Regions from separate parts of the Streptomyces sp. NPDC029151 genome, predicted to be linked through region 3. Evidence: riboswitches for the same ligand, from Rfam matches in the RefSeq annotation. Region 3 holds a riboswitch; each other region holds the start of a gene.
What was found. Region 3 has a riboswitch for cyclic di-AMP ahead of ACZ4VF_RS22755 (transglycosylase family protein). Riboswitches for the same ligand answer to the same signal wherever they lie in the genome.
Positions count from the first base shown of each region.

Region 1: it holds a riboswitch for cyclic di-AMP, as region 3 does, so the genes downstream of both, ACZ4VF_RS18330 (C40 family peptidase) here and ACZ4VF_RS22755 (transglycosylase family protein) in region 3, are expected to answer to the same signal.
Region 2: it holds a riboswitch for cyclic di-AMP, as region 3 does, so the genes downstream of both, ACZ4VF_RS19170 (transglycosylase SLT domain-containing protein) here and ACZ4VF_RS22755 (transglycosylase family protein) in region 3, are expected to answer to the same signal.

Region 1 is NZ_JBVHWQ010000004.1:403,194-409,214, forward strand. It holds gene ACZ4VF_RS18320 (M23 family metallopeptidase) at 1-492, shown strand, start outside; gene pcrA (DNA helicase PcrA) at 533-3,022, opposite strand; cyclic di-AMP (ydaO/yuaA leader) riboswitch at 3,285-3,453, shown strand; gene ACZ4VF_RS18330 (C40 family peptidase) at 3,464-4,819, shown strand; gene ACZ4VF_RS18335 (hypothetical protein) at 4,839-5,192, opposite strand; gene ACZ4VF_RS18340 (C40 family peptidase) at 5,595-6,021, shown strand, end outside.
Region 2 is NZ_JBVHWQ010000004.1:570,680-576,700, reverse strand. It holds gene fahA (fumarylacetoacetase) at 1-885, opposite strand, end outside; gene ACZ4VF_RS19175 (HAD family hydrolase) at 1,165-1,983, shown strand; gene ACZ4VF_RS19170 (transglycosylase SLT domain-containing protein) at 2,205-2,690, opposite strand; cyclic di-AMP (ydaO/yuaA leader) riboswitch at 2,696-2,875, opposite strand; gene ACZ4VF_RS19165 (polyprenyl synthetase family protein) at 3,399-4,409, shown strand; gene ACZ4VF_RS19160 (LolA family protein) at 4,832-6,021, shown strand, end outside.
Region 3 is NZ_JBVHWQ010000006.1:96,291-102,311, forward strand. It holds gene eno (phosphopyruvate hydratase) at 1-1,178, opposite strand, end outside; gene ACZ4VF_RS22755 (transglycosylase family protein) at 1,515-2,228, opposite strand; cyclic di-AMP (ydaO/yuaA leader) riboswitch at 2,233-2,408, opposite strand; gene ACZ4VF_RS22760 (transglycosylase family protein) at 2,593-3,672, opposite strand; gene ACZ4VF_RS22765 (cytochrome P450 family protein) at 3,840-5,111, opposite strand; gene ACZ4VF_RS22770 (nucleoside triphosphate pyrophosphohydrolase) at 5,315-6,021, opposite strand, start outside.

The DNA.
Region 1 (6,021 bases), on a different contig from region 3:
AGCCGCACCCAGGAGCGGATCGACCTCAAGGCACAGCAGGAGCTGGAGAAGAAGAAGGCGGCCGCGGAAGCCGCGCTCAAGGAGCGGCTGCGCCCCAAGTTCGCGCTGCCGGTCGCGCAGCACGGACTGAGCGCCTACTTCGGCCAGGCGGGCATCAACTGGATGTCGGTGCACACCGGCATCGACTTCCCCGTCTCCTACGGCACCACGGTGATGGCCGCCACCGACGGCACGGTCACCACGAAGTGGAACAGCGCCTACGGCAACATGCTGATCCTCACGGCGAAGGACGGCACGGAGACCTGGTACTGCCACCTGTCCAGCTACCGCGTCGCCTCCGGTTCGACCGTCAAGGCGGGCGAGCCGATCGCCTACTCCGGCAACTCCGGCAACTCCACCGGCCCGCACCTGCACTTCGAGGTACGGCCCGCGGGCGGGGCGGCCATAGACCCGCTGCCGTGGCTGCGGAGCCACGGGCTGGACCCCACCTGAGCCGCCGGGCCCCGCTCTCCAGCGGGGCCCTTCCGGTCTGCTACAGCTTCTCCACCGGCGCGTACCGCAGCAGCAGCCGCTTCGGCTTGGCGTCGCCGAAGTCGATCGTCGCCTCCGCGTTGGCGCCCGTGCCCTTCACCGCGACGACCGTGCCGAGCCCGAACTGGTCGTGGGTGACCCGGTCGCCGACGGCCAGCCCGACCACCGGCTTCTCCGCCGTGCGCCGCGTGGCGAACCCGGACGCGCCGGACGCCGAGGAACGCGACCGCGTCGAGGACAGCGAGGCCGCGATCCCGGACGCCGGCCCGGACGACACCGGCGCCGCCGCCCCCGTCCGCTTCCACTCCACATGGGTGGGCGGGATCTCCTCCAGGAAACGGGAGGGCGGGTTGTACGACGGCTGGCCCCAGGCGCTGCGCATCGCCGACCGCGTGAGGTACAGCCGCTCCCGCGCACGCGTGATGCCGACGTACGCCAGGCGCCGCTCCTCCTCCAGCTCCTTGGTCTGGCCGAGGGCGCGCATGTGCGGGAAGACGCCGTCCTCCATGCCGGTCAGGAACACGACCGGGAACTCCAGGCCCTTCGCGGTGTGCAGGGTCATCAGGGTGATGACGCCGTCGCCGTCCTCCTCGTCGGGGATCTGGTCGGAGTCGGCGACCAGCGCGACCTGCTCCAGGAAGTCGGCGAGCGTGCTCTGCTCGTCCTCACCGCGCTCCTGCTCGAACTCCAGGGCCACGGCGGCGAGTTCCTGGAGGTTCTCGATGCGGGTCTCGTCCTGCGGGTCGGTGGAGGCCTGCAGCTCGGCCAGGTAGCCGGTGCGTTCGAGGACCGCCTCCAGGACGGTCGCCGGACCCGCGCCGGACTCCACGATGGTGCGCAGGTCCTCCATCAGGGTGTTGAACCGCTTCACCGCGTTGGTGGAGCGCGCGGCCATGCCGTACGCCTCGTCCACCCGCTTCAGGGCCTGCGGGAAGCTGATCTTCTCGCGCTGGGAGAGGGCGTCGATCATCGCCTCCGCGCGCTCGCCGATGCCCCGCTTGGGCACGTTGAGGATGCGGCGCAGCGGCACCGAGTCCTCCGGGTTGGCGAGGACGCGCAGGTAGGCCAGGACGTCCCGGACCTCCTTGCGCTCGTAGAAGCGGACCCCGCCGACGACCTTGTAGGGCAGGCCGACGCGGATGAAGACCTCTTCGAAGACACGGGACTGGGCGTTGGTGCGGTAGAAGACGGCGACGTCTCCCGCGCGCGCGTCGCCCGCGTCGACCAGCCGGTCTATCTCCTCGGCGACGAACTGGGCCTCGTCGTGCTCGGTGTCGGCGACGTACCCGGTGATCCGGGCGCCCTGGCCGGCGTTGGTCCACAGGTTCTTCGGGCGGCGGGACTCGTTGCGCTCGATGACCGCGTTGGCGGCGGACAGGATGGTCTGCGTGGAGCGGTAGTTCTGCTCCAGCAGGATCGTCGTCGCGTCCGGGTAGTCCTCCTCGAACTGGAGGATGTTGCGGATCGTCGCGCCCCGGAAGGCGTAGATCGACTGGTCCGCGTCACCCACGACGCAGAGTTCGGCGGGCAGAACGTCGTACTCGCCGGGCGGGGTGTCGGCGTCCTCCGCGGCGCGCTCGCCGGTGCCGACGAGCTCACGCACGAGCGCGTACTGGGCGTGGTTGGTGTCCTGGTACTCGTCCACCAGGACGTGCCGGAAGCGGCGGCGGTAGTGCTCGGCGACGTCCGGGAAGGCGCGCAGCAGGTTGACCGTCGTCATGATCAGGTCGTCGAAGTCCAGCGCGTTCGCCTCGCGCAGCCGCGACTGGTACATGGCGTAGGCCTGGGCGAGGGTCTTCTCGAAGCCGTCCGTGGCCTGGGCGGCGAAGTCCTCCTCGTCGATCAGCTCGTTCTTCAGGTTGCTGATCTTGGCGCTGAACGACTTGGGCGGGAAGCGCTTGGGGTCGAGGTCCAGGTCGCGGCAGACCAGGGCCATCAGGCGCTTGCTGTCGGCGGCGTCGTAGATCGAGAAGGACGAGGTGAAGCCGAGCTTCTTGCTCTCCCGGCGCAGGATGCGCACGCACGCGCTGTGGAAGGTCATCACCCACATCGCGTTCGCGCGCGGGCCGACGAGCTGCTCGACACGCTCCTTCATCTCGCCCGCGGCCTTGTTGGTGAAGGTGATCGCGAGGATCTGGCCCGGATGGGCGTTCCGCTCCGCGAGCAGGTACGCGATGCGGTGGGTCAGCACCCGGGTCTTGCCGGAGCCGGCGCCGGCGACGATGAGCAGCGGGGAGCCGGCGTGCACGACCGCGGCGCGCTGGTTCTCGTTGAGCCCCTCCAGGAGTGCCGCCGGGTCGAGCACGGGGCGGGGGGCTCCGTCGCGGTAGTACGCGTCCCGGTCCGGTGGCACGTCGAACTTCCCACCGAACAGATCGTCCGGAACCTGCTCCGGAGTGTGATCGTCCTCGGGCGGCGGCGGGGGCTCCTCCTCGCGCCCGCGAGGGGCCTGGAGGTCCGCCAGGAAGCTGTCGTCAAAGAGGCTGCTCATCGCTCTCCGAGTCTAGGGCGCCCCACCGACAACCGGTCGCCGTCCCCGGAACCCGCCGCCTTCGCCGAAGCGTCCGTCTTCGCCCCTGCGACGCCTTTCCCCTGCTCACGCACGGGAAGCGCCCGGTCACGGACACATGAAACCGCCCCAAGGTCACGGAAATGTATCGGACATACCTCGCACCAACCTTCACAGAAGACACACGAGTTGGCTAGGTTGCCGTCAGGCCGCACGACCCCTCTCCGGCGAACCTCGCCGGGCCGCGCGGCCTCCGCCGAGTCCGGCGCGCCCCGCACGGTGCCCGGAGCCGGGGACCCACCGATCCTGGGGTGAATCGGCCGACTCCCACCGGGACGACGCCGTAGGGCAACCCTTCCGAGCATCCCGCCCGAACCCGACAGCTAACCCGGTAGGCGGCAGCACGGGAAGGAGTCGCCTCCCTTGGCGTCGCACCGCAAGCCGCGCCCCGGCGGAACCCCGGGAGCGGGCATCCGCACCCCCGCCCTCGCGGGCCCCGCCCTCGCCACCGCCGCCCTCGCCTCCGTGGCCGTCCTGCCCCAGACCGCCGAAGCCGCGCCGGCGGCCGGTGACGGCAGGCCGAGCCCGGAGGAGGTCGAGCGCAAGATCGAGGACCTCTACCGCAGAGCGGAGTCGGCGGCCGAGGCGTCCGCCGCGGGCCGGGAGTGGGGCGGACGGTCGGACCGGGGGGCCGCACGCGCGGAGCGCGGGACCGGACCGGGTGAGCGGGGGAAGGGACGTGCCGAACGGACCGAGCGCGGGACCGGGTGGACCGAGCAGGCCGAGTCGGCAGGGCGCGGGACCGAGCGGGCCGAGCGCCGGGCCGGGCGGGGTGCGCGGGGCGACCGGACCGCGGAGGGCGTCGGGGCGGCCGGGGCCGATGTTCCCCGCCCTGGGGGCGCTGACAGTCTTCAGCGGCTCCGGGACGAGGTAGCCCGGCGCGCCCAGCACCGCGCCATTCCCAGCCTGCGCGGCATGATCCCGGCCCAGCGGGGCACGGGCCGGGACGAGGACGGCCGCGCCACGGCGGGAGGGGCCACGCCCGCGGGGACCGCGCTCGCCGGCGGAACCACGCGCACCGGGGGTACGGCTCTCACGCCGCCCGTCCGCGCCACGCCCGCCGCCCCGCCCGTGCCGGACACGGCCCCCCTCGCGCCCGTGGGAGCCGGCGCCCTCACCGCCTCCCCCGACGCCGTACCGGCCGCCCCGCCCACTCGGCCCGCCCGGACCGTCGCCCGGGCCGCCGAAGCCGCTCACGTCCCCCACACCGCGACGGCGGCCTCCGCTCCCGCCACCGCGCAGGACACCGACTCCGGCCCCAAGGCGGCCAAGGCCGCCGTGCAGAGGAAACTCGCTCACGCGCGCGTGCTGCTGTCCGAGCGCATCGTCCAGGCCACCGCCGCGCCCTCGGGGACGTACGCGACCAAGGCCAGGAAGGCCATCGCGTTCGCCCGCGCCCAGCTCGGCAAGCCGTGCGTGTGGGGTGCGGCGGGTCCGGACTCCTACGACTGCTCGGGCCTCACCCAGGCCGCCTGGAAGTCGGCCGGCGTCACGCTGCCGCGCACCGTCCGCGAGCAGGCCGGCGCCGGGACACCGGTCGCGCCGGCCGACGCCCGCCCCGGTGACCTCGTCTTCTTCCACGACGACGCCCGCCATGTCGGGCTCTGCACGGGCGACGGCATGATGATCCACGCACCCAGGCCGGGCGCGTACGTCCGCGAGGAGCCGGTGTCGGGCACCGGCGAGCCGGCCGTCCACAGCGTGGTGCGGCCGGGCTGAGACGGGGGCGCGCCGGGGATCAGGCCCAGAGGACGGCGATGAAGACGTTGGCCGTGGTGAGCAGGCCGACCAGCCCGAAGAGGCCCTTGTCGATCCGTTCCTCGTCGCGCTTCACGTAGACCAGGCCGAGGATCACGATCAGCAGCGCCAGCTTCACGCCGATCTTGATGTTGTTGACGTGGTGGTCGTCGGCCTGGTCGAGTCCGACGAGGGCCACGCCGGTGACCAGCATGGTCAGTGCGCCGTGCAGCATCCCGGGCACGAACCGGGCCGCGCCCTGGCCCATCGCCTTCACCTGGGTGAGGAAACCGCCGAGCAGCGCGGCGATACCGATGATGTGCAGGCCGACGAAGAGATGGATGAGTGCGTCCATGGGGCCGGAGCCTAACCGTGAGCCACCGGCCCTCCTCCATCGGGCCGGAATATTGCATATATCCGCCCCATAGCACCCCACGACCCACGGCAGTCCCACTTTCCGCCCTTCGGTCACCACGCTCTGTAAAGGCGACGACTGCCGCCCGCGGACGCGGACACATCCGGTCACTTCACGGTCCGTCCGCACCAGTTCCGTACAGTCCGTTACCAAGCCGTCACTCTCCGGCCTACCGTCCTCCCCCAGGTGACCGGCTCTCCCCACCGCCGCCGGACCGGCGGCGGCAGTCGGCCACCACCGCCGAGAAAGGCCCCGCGGCGGCCCGCTCCCCCTGTGCGGGCCGCCGCGGAGCGTACCGACCGCTCGGTCGCAGGAGACGTACGGAAGGACGTGACGGTCCAGGTGGCATCCCACCGCAAGCCCCCGCAGCGCCCGCTCAGCGGTCATACGGCCCGGACGGCCGCCACGCTCGCCCTGGCGGGCGCGGCCGCCGCGACGGCCTTCGACGGGACGGGGCACGCCGAGCCGCAGCCGACGCCGGCGCAGGTGAAGGCCAAGGTGGACACGCTGTACCGGGAGGCCGAGGCCGCCACGGAGAAGTACAACGGGACGAAGGAGAAGGCGGACGCGGCCCAGCGGCGGCTGACCACGCTCCAGGACGAGACGGCCCGCGAGCGGACGAAGCTCGACTCGGCCAGGGAGGTGCTGGGTTCGTTCGCGGCGGCGCAGTACCGGGACGGCGGCATCGACCCGGCCTGGCAACTCGCCCTCTCCAGTGACCCGGACCGGTACCTGGACGGCGCCGCGTTCGCCGAGCGGGCCGGTGACC
Region 2 (6,021 bases), on a different contig from region 3:
GATGCGGAGGTCGTAGCCGCCGGGCTCGGTGCCGGGCGCCGAGTCGTCCAGGTAGGGCAGCAGCGGGTGCGTGCGCTCCGGGGGTGCCACGCGCGCGTGCTCCAGCGCTTCGAGCGGGGTGATCCACGCCGACACGGAGGTGGCGAAGGACTTGCCGAGGAACGGGCCGAGGGGGACGTACTCCCAGGCCTGGACGTCCCGCGCGGACCAGTCGTTCAGCAGGCACAGCCCGAACACGTGCTCCCGGAAGTCGCCGAGCGCGACCGGGTTGCCCAGTCGGGAGGGCACGCCCACGACGAAGCCGACCTCGGCCTCGATGTCCAGCCGGATCGACGGGCCGAAGACGGGCGAGGGGTCGCCGGGGCCCTTGCGCTGCCCGGACGGCCGTACGACGTCGGTGCCCGAGACGACGACCGTGCCGGAGCGGCCGTGGTAGCCGATCGGCAGGTGCTTCCAGTTGGGGGTGAGGGAGTCCTCGGCGTCCGGGCGGAAGATCTGGCCGACGTTGCGGGCGTGGTTCTCCGAGGCGTAGAAGTCGACGTAGTCCGCGACCTCGAACGGCAGGTGCAGGGTCACCTCGGACAGGGGGTGGAACAGCGGCTCGACGGTCTCGCGGTGTGCCGGGTCCGTGATCCAGGAGGTGACGGCGCGCCGTACGTCCGACCAGGTGGAGCGGCCGGCGGCGAGCAGCGGGTTGAGGGTGGGCCGGGCGAGCAGCGCCTGGTGGGGCGAGCCGAGCGCCGCGGCCGTGGCGCCCGCGTCGAGGACGTGGTTCCCGAGCCGGACGCCGATCCTCCGCTCCGTGCTGCCGGAGGGCGAGAACACGCCATAGGGAAGGTTGTGCGGACCGAAGGGGTCGCCCTCGGGGACGTCGAAGGGGGGCATGGGGTGCTGCCTCACTCTCATCCGGGCCATGCACGGCGTGGCGTTCCATGTGATCGGGCCACACGTTACGGCCGACTCGCATGTCTTGGGCAGTGACGCACTCCGGAGAGGTGTTCACCGCGCGCGGCCGTCGCGGTGCACCGGCCTGTCCCGGCCGGCGCATGTGCCGGAGGCACGTGCTCATCCCGGCGTCCGCGAACGCCCTTTGGGGCCGTACGGCGGGTAAGTGCGGGGAAAGACAGGTGAGTCGGCGGGGAACCGTGTCCGTATTCTCTGATCATGGCACCCTCCCCGGCATATGCGCTGATCGCCACTGACCTGGACGGAACGTTGCTGCGTGGCGACGACACCGTCTCCGACCGGTCGCTCGCCGCGCTCGCGCGGGTCGTGCGGGCCGGCGCCCGGCACCTGGTGGTGACGGGCCGCCCGGCGCCGCGGGTGCGGCCGTTACTGGCGGACCTCGGCTGCACGGGGCTCGCGGTGTGCGGACAGGGGGCGCAGGTCTACGACGCCGGGTCACACCGTCTGCTGTGGTCGGTCCGGCTGGACCGGGAGCTGGCCGAGACCGCGCTCGGCAAGATCGAGGCGGAGGTGGGGCAGGTCTACGCGGCGGTCGACCAGGACGGCGTGGACGGGCTCACGCTCATCGAGCCCGGCTACCGGATGCCCCATCCGACGCTGCCCGCGGTAGCCGTCGGCCGGCGGGACGATCTGTGGCGTGAGCCCATCAGCAAGGTGCTGCTGCGGCACGCCTCCCTGTCCGACGACGAGCTGGCGGCGGTGGCCCGCTCGGCGGTGGGTTCGCTGGCGACGGTCACCATGTCGGGTCCGGGGACCGTGGAGCTGCAGCCGAGGGGGGTGACGAAGGCGACCGGGCTGGCACTGGCCGCCGAGCGGCTCGGGGTGGCTGCCGACCGGGCCCTCGCCTTCGGCGACATGCCCAACGACATCCCGATGTTCGACTGGGCCGGGCGCGGTGTCGCGATGGCCAACGCCCACCCCGAACTGAAGGCGGTGGCAGACGAGGTCACCTTGTCGAACGAGGACGACGGGATCGCCGTCGTCCTCGAAGGACTCTTCCCGGCCGACCGGCCGTGACGACCGGCCGTGACGACCGGCCGTGACGACCGGCCGACGGTGACGACGGGCCGGCCGTGACGACCGGCTGTGACGACGGGCCGGCCGTAACGATCGGCCGACGGTGACGACGGGCCGGCGGCGACGGCCGGTCGACCGCGATGACCGACCGCGATGCCCGACCGTGACGCCGACCGACCGGCATATCGGCAGAGAAGGATGCGGCGGCCGGCCGGAGCCGGTCAGTACGCGCCGAAGACGTTGTCGATCGACCCGTACCGCGCGGCCGCGTAGTTGCAGGCGGCGGTGATGTTCGCGACCGGGTCGTAGATGTTGAACGAGGTTCCGGCGACGTGGTACGCGTTGAAGGTGGGGTCGATGACCTGGAGCAGGCCCTTGGACGGGATGCCCTTGGCGGCGTTGGAGTCCCAGAGGTTGATGGCCGCCGGGTTGCCCGAGGACTCGCGGATGATGTTGCGGTAGATGCCGTTGTAGGTGCCCGGGATGTGCTTCTCGGCCATGATCGCGAGCGACTCGCGGATCCAGCCGTCCAGGTTGTCGGGGTATCCGGCGGGGGTGGTGGCCGTCGTGGAGGTGCTGGGAGCCGCGGAGGCGCTGGTCGCGCCGATGAGCGGCAGGGCGAGGACGGCGACGCCGGTGCCGGCGGCGGCGAGGGCGCGGACGAGGCGGCTGTTCCGGGTGCGGCGGTGCTGAACGGCAGCGGGCATGGGGGTGTTCCTCTCCGGCGCCTGCGAGGTGAGCTGTCGGGTTCGGGCGAGGAGGTGCCCGGCCGCGCCCTGGAGAGGCACGGCTTCACCCCGAGCCGTACCGGTACGGCGTGTGCCGACCGGCCCGGCGAGTTACCTGGGGTCCCCCGCTCCTGCCGTACGAATGAGTTCGTCGATGGGTTATGCGGGCGGCGGCAGGATTCGGCGTCCGCCCGACGGCCCGGAACGTATGCGAGAGCACATGTCGGGAACAAGTACCGGATTCATACAACGTGCGATTTGACCTTGATCGACGCCGTATGGGGTGCTTGATCCTTTGCGATTGCCAAGCCTCAACTCGCTTGTGCGGCAAGGGGTCGCGGGGGCTGTGGGGTGCGGCTCGGGCATGCGGGGCGCGTGACCCAATTCACGAAATGGCAAATCGCTTCAAATCGGGCATGGGGGAATAGGGGGATTCGCCCCTAAGGTGGCGGAGAGGGCGGTGTGGAGAGGTTGCGAAACAGTGCCCGTATTGCTGTTAAGTCAATAAATGTCCGTTCTTACTATGTGATCAAGGCCATGCCGGTCGTGGTCCGATGCCGCCCGGGGTGGACCGGTGGGCGCTATCGGTGATCGAAACAGGACCGGATACGCTGACTTGAGTGAGGGCAGCGACCTATCGACAAACCGTGTAATCGCCAGCAGACACCAGCAGACAGGAGACCCCTCGTGACCGTCGTCGGGCCGTTCGGGCTGAGCGTGCGGGACCAGGCTCTGGAAGCCGATGTCCAGGCCGGATTGACGGCTGTCGAGGAAGGCTTGCTCGAAGCCACCAAGAGCGAGGTCCCGTTCATCACGGAGGCCGCGCAGCACCTCGTGCGTGCCGGGGGGAAGCGTTTCCGGCCACTCCTCGTGATGCTCGCCGCCCAGTTCGGCGACCCCTACGCGCCGGGCGTCGTACCGTCGGCCGTGGTCGTGGAACTGACCCACCTGGCCACGCTGTACCACGACGACGTCATGGACGAGGCGGCCGTACGGCGCGGCGTGGACAGCGCCAACACCCGCTGGGGCAACTCCGTCGCCGTCCTCACCGGTGACTTCCTCTTCGCCCGTGCCTCCCAGATCCTCGCCGACCTCGGCCCCGAGGCGGTCCGGGTGCAGGCGCTGGCGTTCGAACGGCTGGTCACCGGTCAGATCCTGGAGACCGCGGGCCCCTCCGACGGCCGTGACCCGGTCGAGCACTACCTGGACGTGCTCGGCGGCAAGACGGGCTCCCTGGTGGCGGTCTCGTGCCGGTTCGGCGCGATGATGTCCGGCGCCGGCGAGCGGGTCGTCGACGTGCTCACCCAGTACGGGGAACGGCTCGGGGTGGCCTTCCAGCTCGCCGACGACGTCCTGGACATCGCCTCCGACTCCCACGAGTCCGGCAAGACCCCGGGCACCGACCTGCGCGAGGGCATCGCGACCCTGCCGGTGCTCCGACTGCGCGAGCGGGCCGCCCGGCTGGGCCTGCCCGAGGACATCGCGCTGTGCGAGCTGCTCGACTCCGACCTCAGCGACGACGCCCGGCACGCGGAGGCGCTGGTCGCGCTGCGCGCGCACCCCGCGCTGGAGCAGGCACGCCGGGACACCGTCCGGTACGCGGAGGAGGCGCGGGCCGCGCTCGCCCCGCTGCCCGAGTGCGACGCCAAGGCGGCCCTGACGGAGCTGTGCGACGCGGTCGTGCACCGCGCCGGCTGACCCGAGTCGGCCAGCCAACGCCGGCGATCACGCCGGCTGATCGAGTCGGCCGAACGAGTCGGCTGGCCATGCCGGCCGACCGTGCCGGCCCACCGGCCCGACCACGCCGCCCCACCGGCCCGACCGTGCCGCCTCACCGGCCCGACCGTGCCGCCTCACCGGCCCGGCCACGCCTACGGGCGCCGGTGTCCCGCGCGACCCCTACGGGTCGGGTGGAGAGTTCGGCGCCGTGTGTCATACCGCAGGTGGACCCGGAGTTGCCTCCGTGGGCTGACGCCTCCTCACGGCCGATTTGGTCAGATGGACACCACGGAAATCACCACTCCTCACCGATTCGGGTGAGAATGGCGGCTCAGGGTGGACCAGTGAACCAGCGGACCAGCGTGAGGGCAGCCGCCGCCGACGACGGAGGTAAGGCACACATGGCACCGTACGAATCCGACGACGCAGTGGGCGCCGCGCAGGACGAGGCGTCGCGCTCCGGCCGGCGCAAGGCCGCCCGGTACGCCGTTCCGGTGGCCGTGGTGGGGGTGGCGGCGGTCACGATCGGGCTGGTCCCGGCGCTCGCCGACTCCGGTGACCCCGACCTGCCGAAGATCAGCGCACAGCAGCTCATCGAGAAGATCGCCAAGTCGGACGTGCAGCAGCTGTCCGGCACCGTGAAGGTCAGCACCGACCTTGGCCTGCCCGACCTCGGCGGCCTGGAGGACGGCCTGCTCTCCGGCGGGGGCCGGGGCGGCTCCGGTGACGGTTCCTCGGCCGACCCGCAGGCCAAGCTCACCGAGCTGGTCTCCGGCACGCACACCCTGCGCGTCGCCGCCGACGGGCCGGACCGGCAGAAGCTCTCCCTGCTGGAGCGCGGCGCCGAGTACAGCCTGATCCACGACGGCAAGGACGTCTGGGGCTACGACAGCAAGAGCAACGAGGTCTACCACTCCACCGCGGCCGGCTCGGGCAAGGACCACCGGGCCGAGCCGCCGGCCACGCCCAAGGACTTCGCCGACGAGGCCCTGAAGGCGGTGGACGACACCACGTCCGTCACCGTCGACGGCACCGCGCAGGTCGCCGGGCGCGACGCCTACAAGCTGCTGATCCAGCCCAAGCAGTCCGGCACCACCGTCGGCGCGATCAGCATCGCCGTGGACGCGAAGACGGGCATGCCGCTGAAGTTCACCCTGACCCCGAGGAGCGGCGGCGCCGCGGTGCTCGACGCGGGCTTCACCCAGGTCTCCTTCGCCAGGCCGGCCGCCTCCGCCTTCGACTTCACCCCGCCCAAGGGCGCGAAGGTCACCGAGAAGAAGGACGAGACCGAGGCGCGCGAGCACGCCCCCGGGCACGGCCGGGGCCCGCAGCACGGCGAGGACTTCGCCGGGGGCCTGAAGGGCGCGGGCGGCCCGACGGTCCTCGGCAAGGGCTGGACGTCGGTGGTGACCGTCGACACCGGCGCCAAGGGCGGCCTGCCCACCGGCTCCCAGGGCGGCGACCTCGGCGGCTTCCTCGGTTCGCTCGGCGAGCGGGTCGACGGGAAGTTCGGCAAGGGCACGGTGTTCTCCACGCGCCTGGTCAACGCCCTGATCACCGAGGACGGCAAGGTCTACGCCGGCGCGGTGAC
Region 3 (6,021 bases):
GAGCGGGCCGGGGCGCCGGTCTTGATCTGGCCGCAGTTGGTGGCGACGGCCAGGTCGGCGATGGTGACGTCCTCGGTCTCGCCGGAGCGGTGGGACATCATGCACTTGAAGCCGTTGCGCTGGGCCAGCTCGACGGCGTCCAGCGTCTCGGTCAGCGAGCCGATCTGGTTGACCTTGACCAGCAGGGCGTTGGCGGCGCCCTCCTCGATGCCGCGGGCCAGGCGCTCGGGGTTGGTGACGAACAGGTCGTCACCGACGAGCTGGACCTTGTCACCGAGCTTGTCGGTGATGGTCTTCCAGCCCTCCCAGTCGTCCTCGAACAGCGGGTCCTCGATGGAGACCAGGGGGTACGCCTCGACCAGCTCGGCGTAGTACTCGGTCATCTCGGCGGCCGTGCGCTCCTTGCCCTCGAAGAGGTAGGAGCCGTCCTTGTAGAACTCGGACGCGGCGACGTCGAGGGCGAGCGCGATCTGCTCGCCGGGGGCGTAGCCGGCCTCCTTGATCGCCTCCAGGATGAGGTCGAGCGCCTCGCGGTTGGAGCCGAGGTTCGGGGCGAAGCCGCCCTCGTCGCCGAGGCCGGTGGACAGGCCCTTGTTCTTCAGGACCTTCTTCAGCGTGTGGTAGACCTCGGTGCCCCAGCGCAGGGCCTCGGAGAAGGACTCCGCGCCGATCGGGGCGATCATGAACTCCTGGATGTCCACGTTGGAGTCGGCGTGCGAGCCGCCGTTCAGGATGTTCATCATCGGCACCGGCAGCAGGTGCGCGTTCGGGCCGCCCAGGTAGCGGAAGAGGGGCAGGTCGCTGGCCTCGGAGGCGGCGTGGGCGACGGCGAGCGAGACGCCGAGGATGGCGTTGGCGCCGAGGGAGCCCTTGTTGTCGGTGGCGTCCAGGTCGAACATGGCCTGGTCGATCAGGCGCTGCTCGGTGGCGTCGTAGCCGACCAGCTCCGGGCCGATCTGCTCGATCACGGCGAGGACGGCCTTCTCGACGCCCTTGCCCTGGTAGCGGTTGGGGTCACCGTCGCGCAGCTCGATGGCCTCGAAGGCGCCGGTCGAGGCGCCGGACGGGACGGCGGCACGACCCGTGCTGCCGTCGTCGAGGCCGACCTCGACCTCGACCGTGGGGTTGCCTCGGGAGTCCAGGATTTCCCGGGCTACGACGACGTCGATGGACGGCACGAGCATCTCCTTCTTGGATGTGACGCTGGAAGTGCGGGCTGGGTGCCTTACGGCTGTGCCTTGCGACTAGAGCCTAACCGTCCCGGGGGCGTCGGCCACCGACCGACCGTCCCGTGGACATGCCGACCGTACCTTTTGTTTCTGCGCCAAACAAAGGGCTTCGGGGAGCTCGGTGCTCCCGGGCAGAAAAAAACCCGCCCCGGTGCGTACGGGGGAACACGCACCGGGGCGGGGGGCCCGTGGGGACGGGGGGTGGCCCGCACGGGGTCTCAGGGGGCCGGGCGGGCCCGGGGGACCCGCCCGGGGAGGGCCGCGGGGGTCCGCCGGCCGCTCCTCTTACTTCAGGTGCAGCTGCTGGCCCGGGTAGATGAGGTTGGCGTCCTGGACGATGTCCTTGTTCAGCTCGAACAGCTTCTGCCAGCCGCCCTTGACGCCGTTCTTCGCGGCGATGGCACCGAGGGTGTCACCCGTGACGACCTTGTACTCGCCGTCGCCCTTCTTGACCTTCTTGCCGGTCGGGGTGGTGACGGTCTTCTCCGTCGACGGGGCGGTCCGGGTGGTGGAGCGGGTGGTGGACTGCTGGTCGGTGGAGCGGGTGGCGGCGGAGCCGGTGCCGCTGCCCGAGCCGCCGGTGCCGCCCGAGGTCGAGGGGGCGCTCGGGGCGGAGCCGTTGTACGGGGTACCGGACAGGCCCGTGCCGCATACCGGCCAGGCGCCCTTGCCCTGCGCGGCCAGCACCTTCTCGGCGACCGAGATCTGCTGCGACTTGGAGGCCTGGTCGGCGGTGGCGGCGTACTGCGTGCCGCCGTACGCGGACCAGGTGGAGGCGGAGAACTGCAGACCGCCGTAGTACCCGTTGCCGGTGTTGATGGACCAGTTGCCGCCGGACTCGCACTGGGCGACCTTGTCCCACTCGGCGGTGGTGGCGGCGGAGGCGTTGCCGGCCGCCATCAGCGGGGCGGCGACGGCCGCGCCGGTGACACCGGCGAGCGCGATGGCCCGGGTGGCCTTGGACGGACGACGGTGCTTGCCCTTGCCGGTAAACAGCATGGATCGATCCCCTCACCGACGCCTGCGAGGTGAGCTGTCGGGTTCGGGCCGGTTGAGTTGCCCGGCCGCGCTCCCGCTTGCGCGGAAGTCGCGGCTTCACCCCCAGCCGGTCCCAGCCTCAACTGCTGGTCCCGGCGCCTACCTTGGGTCCCCCGCTCCTGCCTACGGCGCTTGACGCGACGACTGTTCCCGGGTGGGCCGCTGGCAGGATTCGGCGTTGCGACCGCCGGGGCTCGTGGTGACGAGCGGCCTCGACCGTAGACACGCGCCGCGCGGAATTTCAAAGACGATCAGGGCTTCTGAGACTCATCCCACACTTTCGCCAAACCGGACATTACGGCGTCAAATGGGGCGTCAACTCCGCCTAGTTCGCGTCCGTTTCACCCGCGACGTCCAGCGTCTGACCGGCGGCGATGTGATCCGGGTCGGACCCGATGGCCTTCTTGTTGTCCGCGTAGAGCGCGCGCCACCCGCCGTCGACGTCGAGGGAGTCGGCGATGGAGACGAGGGAGTCGCCCTGGCGGACGGTGTACGTGTCCGTCCCGCGGGACGCGTGCCGGCCCGACACGGTGTCGTCCTGACCGTTTGTCACGCTTTCGTCCGCACTCGCCCCGCGGTGACGTCCGCCGCCGAGCGCCCCGGTGTCGACCAGGCTCCAGGAACCGGCGGCCCGCTGCGGGTCGTTCTCGACGCCCGCCTCCGGGGTGGCGGGGGCGGAGCCGTCACCGGGCGCGCTGGAGCCACCGGCGCCCGGCGAGGCGGACTTGTCGGACTTGGGGGTGTTGGTCCCCGCGGAGTCGGCGTCCGCACCGGCGTGCTTGCCCGGCTTGCCGGTCGGCGTGGTCGCCGGATCCGTGGACGATCCGGCGCCGGAGCCGGAGTTGGCGTCGGGGCCGGCACCGGTGGAGGACGGCGAATCCGGCGAACCGGACGCACCGGAGCCGTCGGAGGACCCCGAAGTGCCGGAAGTTCCGGAGGTGTCGGACTTCTCGGTCGATCCGGACGTCCCGCCCGAACCGCTCTTGTCGCCGGAGCCGCCGACACCCGTGTCGACGTCCACGGAACCCGAGTCGGTCGTCAGGCCGGACAGCAGGGCGCAGGTGGCCCACGGGGCGGTGCCCTTGTCGGCGAGGATCTTCTCGGCGACGGCGATCTGCTGGTTGCGGCTGGCCTGGTCGGGGCTGGCCGCGTACTGGCCGCCGCCGTACGCGTTCCAGTCCTCCTGGGAGATCTGGAGGCCGCCGTAGTAGCCGTTGCCGGGGTCGGCGCTCCAGGAGCCGCCGCTCTCGCACTCGGCCACCTTGTCCCACGTGCCGCCGTCGGCCGCGCTGGCGCTCGCCGCGCCGAGGAGCGGGATGGCGATGGCGGAGCCGGTCACTCCGGCCGCGACGAGGAGGGCAGGGGCCTGGCGGGGGCGACGGTGTCGACCGTTCCCGGAGAGCATGCAGAAGCCTTTCGAGCGACAGCAGGGCCGACGCGGCGGACGGAGCGGGTCGCCGCGCTGATGGGTGAACGTATAGGCAGACGATCACTTGTCACAAGTTCATGCCGCGCAGATCACGTGAAGATCACAGAGTTGAACGTCGTTCTTTTCCTCTGGAGGGCCTGTGGTCAGGCCGTGGGCGTGAACTCGACGGGCAGGGTGCGCAGGCCGCGCATGATGAGTCCGCCGCGCCAGCGCAGCTCGGCCGGATCGGCGGCGAGGCGCAGGTCCGGCAGGCGGGTGAGCAGGGTGGCGAGCGCGGTCTGGCCCTCCAGGCGGGCGAGCGGCGCGCCCAGGCAGTAGTGGATGCCGTGGCCGTAACCGAGGTGCTGGTTGTCACGGCGGCCGAGGTCCAGCACGTCCGGCTCGGCGAACCGCTCCGGGTCCCGGTCGGCGGCGGCGAGGACGACGAGCACCGGGTCGCCCGGCGCGATGTCCTGCCCGCCGATGGTGAGCGGCTCGGTGGCGAACCGCCAGGTGGCCAGCTCCACCGGGCCGTCGAAGCGCAGGAGTTCCTCGACTCCCGTCTCCAGCAGGTCCCGTTCGCCGCGGGCCAGGGAGGTCTGGAGCCGCGCGCGCTGGTCGGGGTGGGTGAGCAGGGCGTAGGTTCCGTTGCCGATGAGGTTGACGGTCGTCTCGAAGCCGGCGAACAGCAGGATGAAGGCCATGGCGGCGGCCTCGTTCTCGGTGAGGTGCTCGCCGTGGTCGGAGGCGCGGATGAGGCCGGAGATCAGGTCCTCGCCGGGCGTGGGCGCGGCGGGCAGCGCCTCCCGCTTCCGGTGGATCAGCTCGGCGAGGTAGCCGCGCATCTTCTTCACCGACCGGGCGACCCCGCCCCGGGGGCCTCCGCCGTGCCGGATCATCATGCCCGCCCAGTCCCGGAAGTCGTCCTGGTCCTCGCGCGGGACGCCGAGCAGGTCGCAGATGGCGTAGATGGGCAGCGGGAAGGCGAAGTCGTGGATGAGGTCGGCGGACCCCGTCTTGGCGAACCGGTCGATGAGGTGGTCGGTCAGTTCCTGCACCCGGGGGGCGAACTCGGCGACCCGGCGCGGGGTGAACGCCTTGCTGACGAGCTTCCTGAGCCGGGTGTGGTCCGGCGGGTCGATGTTCAGCAGGTGTGTCATCAGCTCGGCCTTGCGCTCGCCCGGGATGCCCGTCTTGCCCTTGGCGTGCGCGGGCTCGTCGTGATGCGCCGGGTTCTTGCTCAGCCGCTGGTCGGCCAGGGCCTGCCGGGCATCGGCGTACCGGGTGACCAGCCAGGCCTCGACCCCGCTCGGCAACCGCGTCCGGTGCACGGGGGCGTGCTCGCGCAGCCAGGCGTACGCCGGGTAGGGGTCGGCCGCGAACTCCCAGGTGAAGAGGGCGGGCGCGGACTGGTCGGGGCTGTGCTGCTCGGTCACTCCTCGACGGTATCCGGCCGGGCGGCCCCACCGCGTCCAGGCCTCCGCGCACGGGCCACGGCCGCCCGCTCCAGCATCTCCCCGACCCGCTGCGCCGCGGCCGGTGAGCGGCGGACCGCGGCCGGCAGCGCACGTCTCGGCTCCCGCGACTCGGCTGTCGCGCCGGCTCCCACGCCTCGCACCCGCCCGCCGGAGCAGCGGTACTAACCTGACAGCCCCTCAGCGGCCCGTATCGCGTCCCGGTACGCCCGCGCCGCCGCCCGCAGGGCCGCCTCCGGGTCGACGCCGGCCGCCTCGGCGCGGACCGCCAGCGCCAGCAGTTCGTACCCGATGCCCTCGCCCTCGGGCAGGGGGACCGCCAGGCCCGCCGTGCGGGTGCGGGAGGCGAGCTTGGCGGCGAGGGCCAGGCCGGGCTGGCCGAGCGGGACGCCCTCCGTGACCGAGGCGCGCCGCTTCTCCTCGGCCTTGGTGCGCAGCCAGTGCTCCTTGACGTCCTCCGGGGTCTCGGCCTCCTCGTCACCGAAGACGTGCGGGTGCCGGTGGACGAGCTTGGCGACGATGCCGCCGGCGACGTCGTCGATGGAGAACGGCGCCTCCGGGTCCTCCTCGGCGATCCGGGAGTGGAAGACGACCTGGAGGAGGACGTCGCCCAGCTCCTCGCGCAGCTCCGCGCGGTCGCCGGCCTCGATCGCCTCGACCAGTTCGTACGCCTCCTCGATGCCGTACTTCGCCAGGCCCTGGTGGGTCTGCCGGGAGGACCAGGGGCACTCGGCGCGGATGCGGTCCATGACCTGCACCAGGTCCAGCAGGCGGGCGCCGGGCAGGTCGTAGGAGGCGGGGAGCAGCTCCAGCTCCGGCATGGCGATCCGGCCGGAGCCGGCGAGCCGGGCGAGGCCGTCGGTGAGCGCCG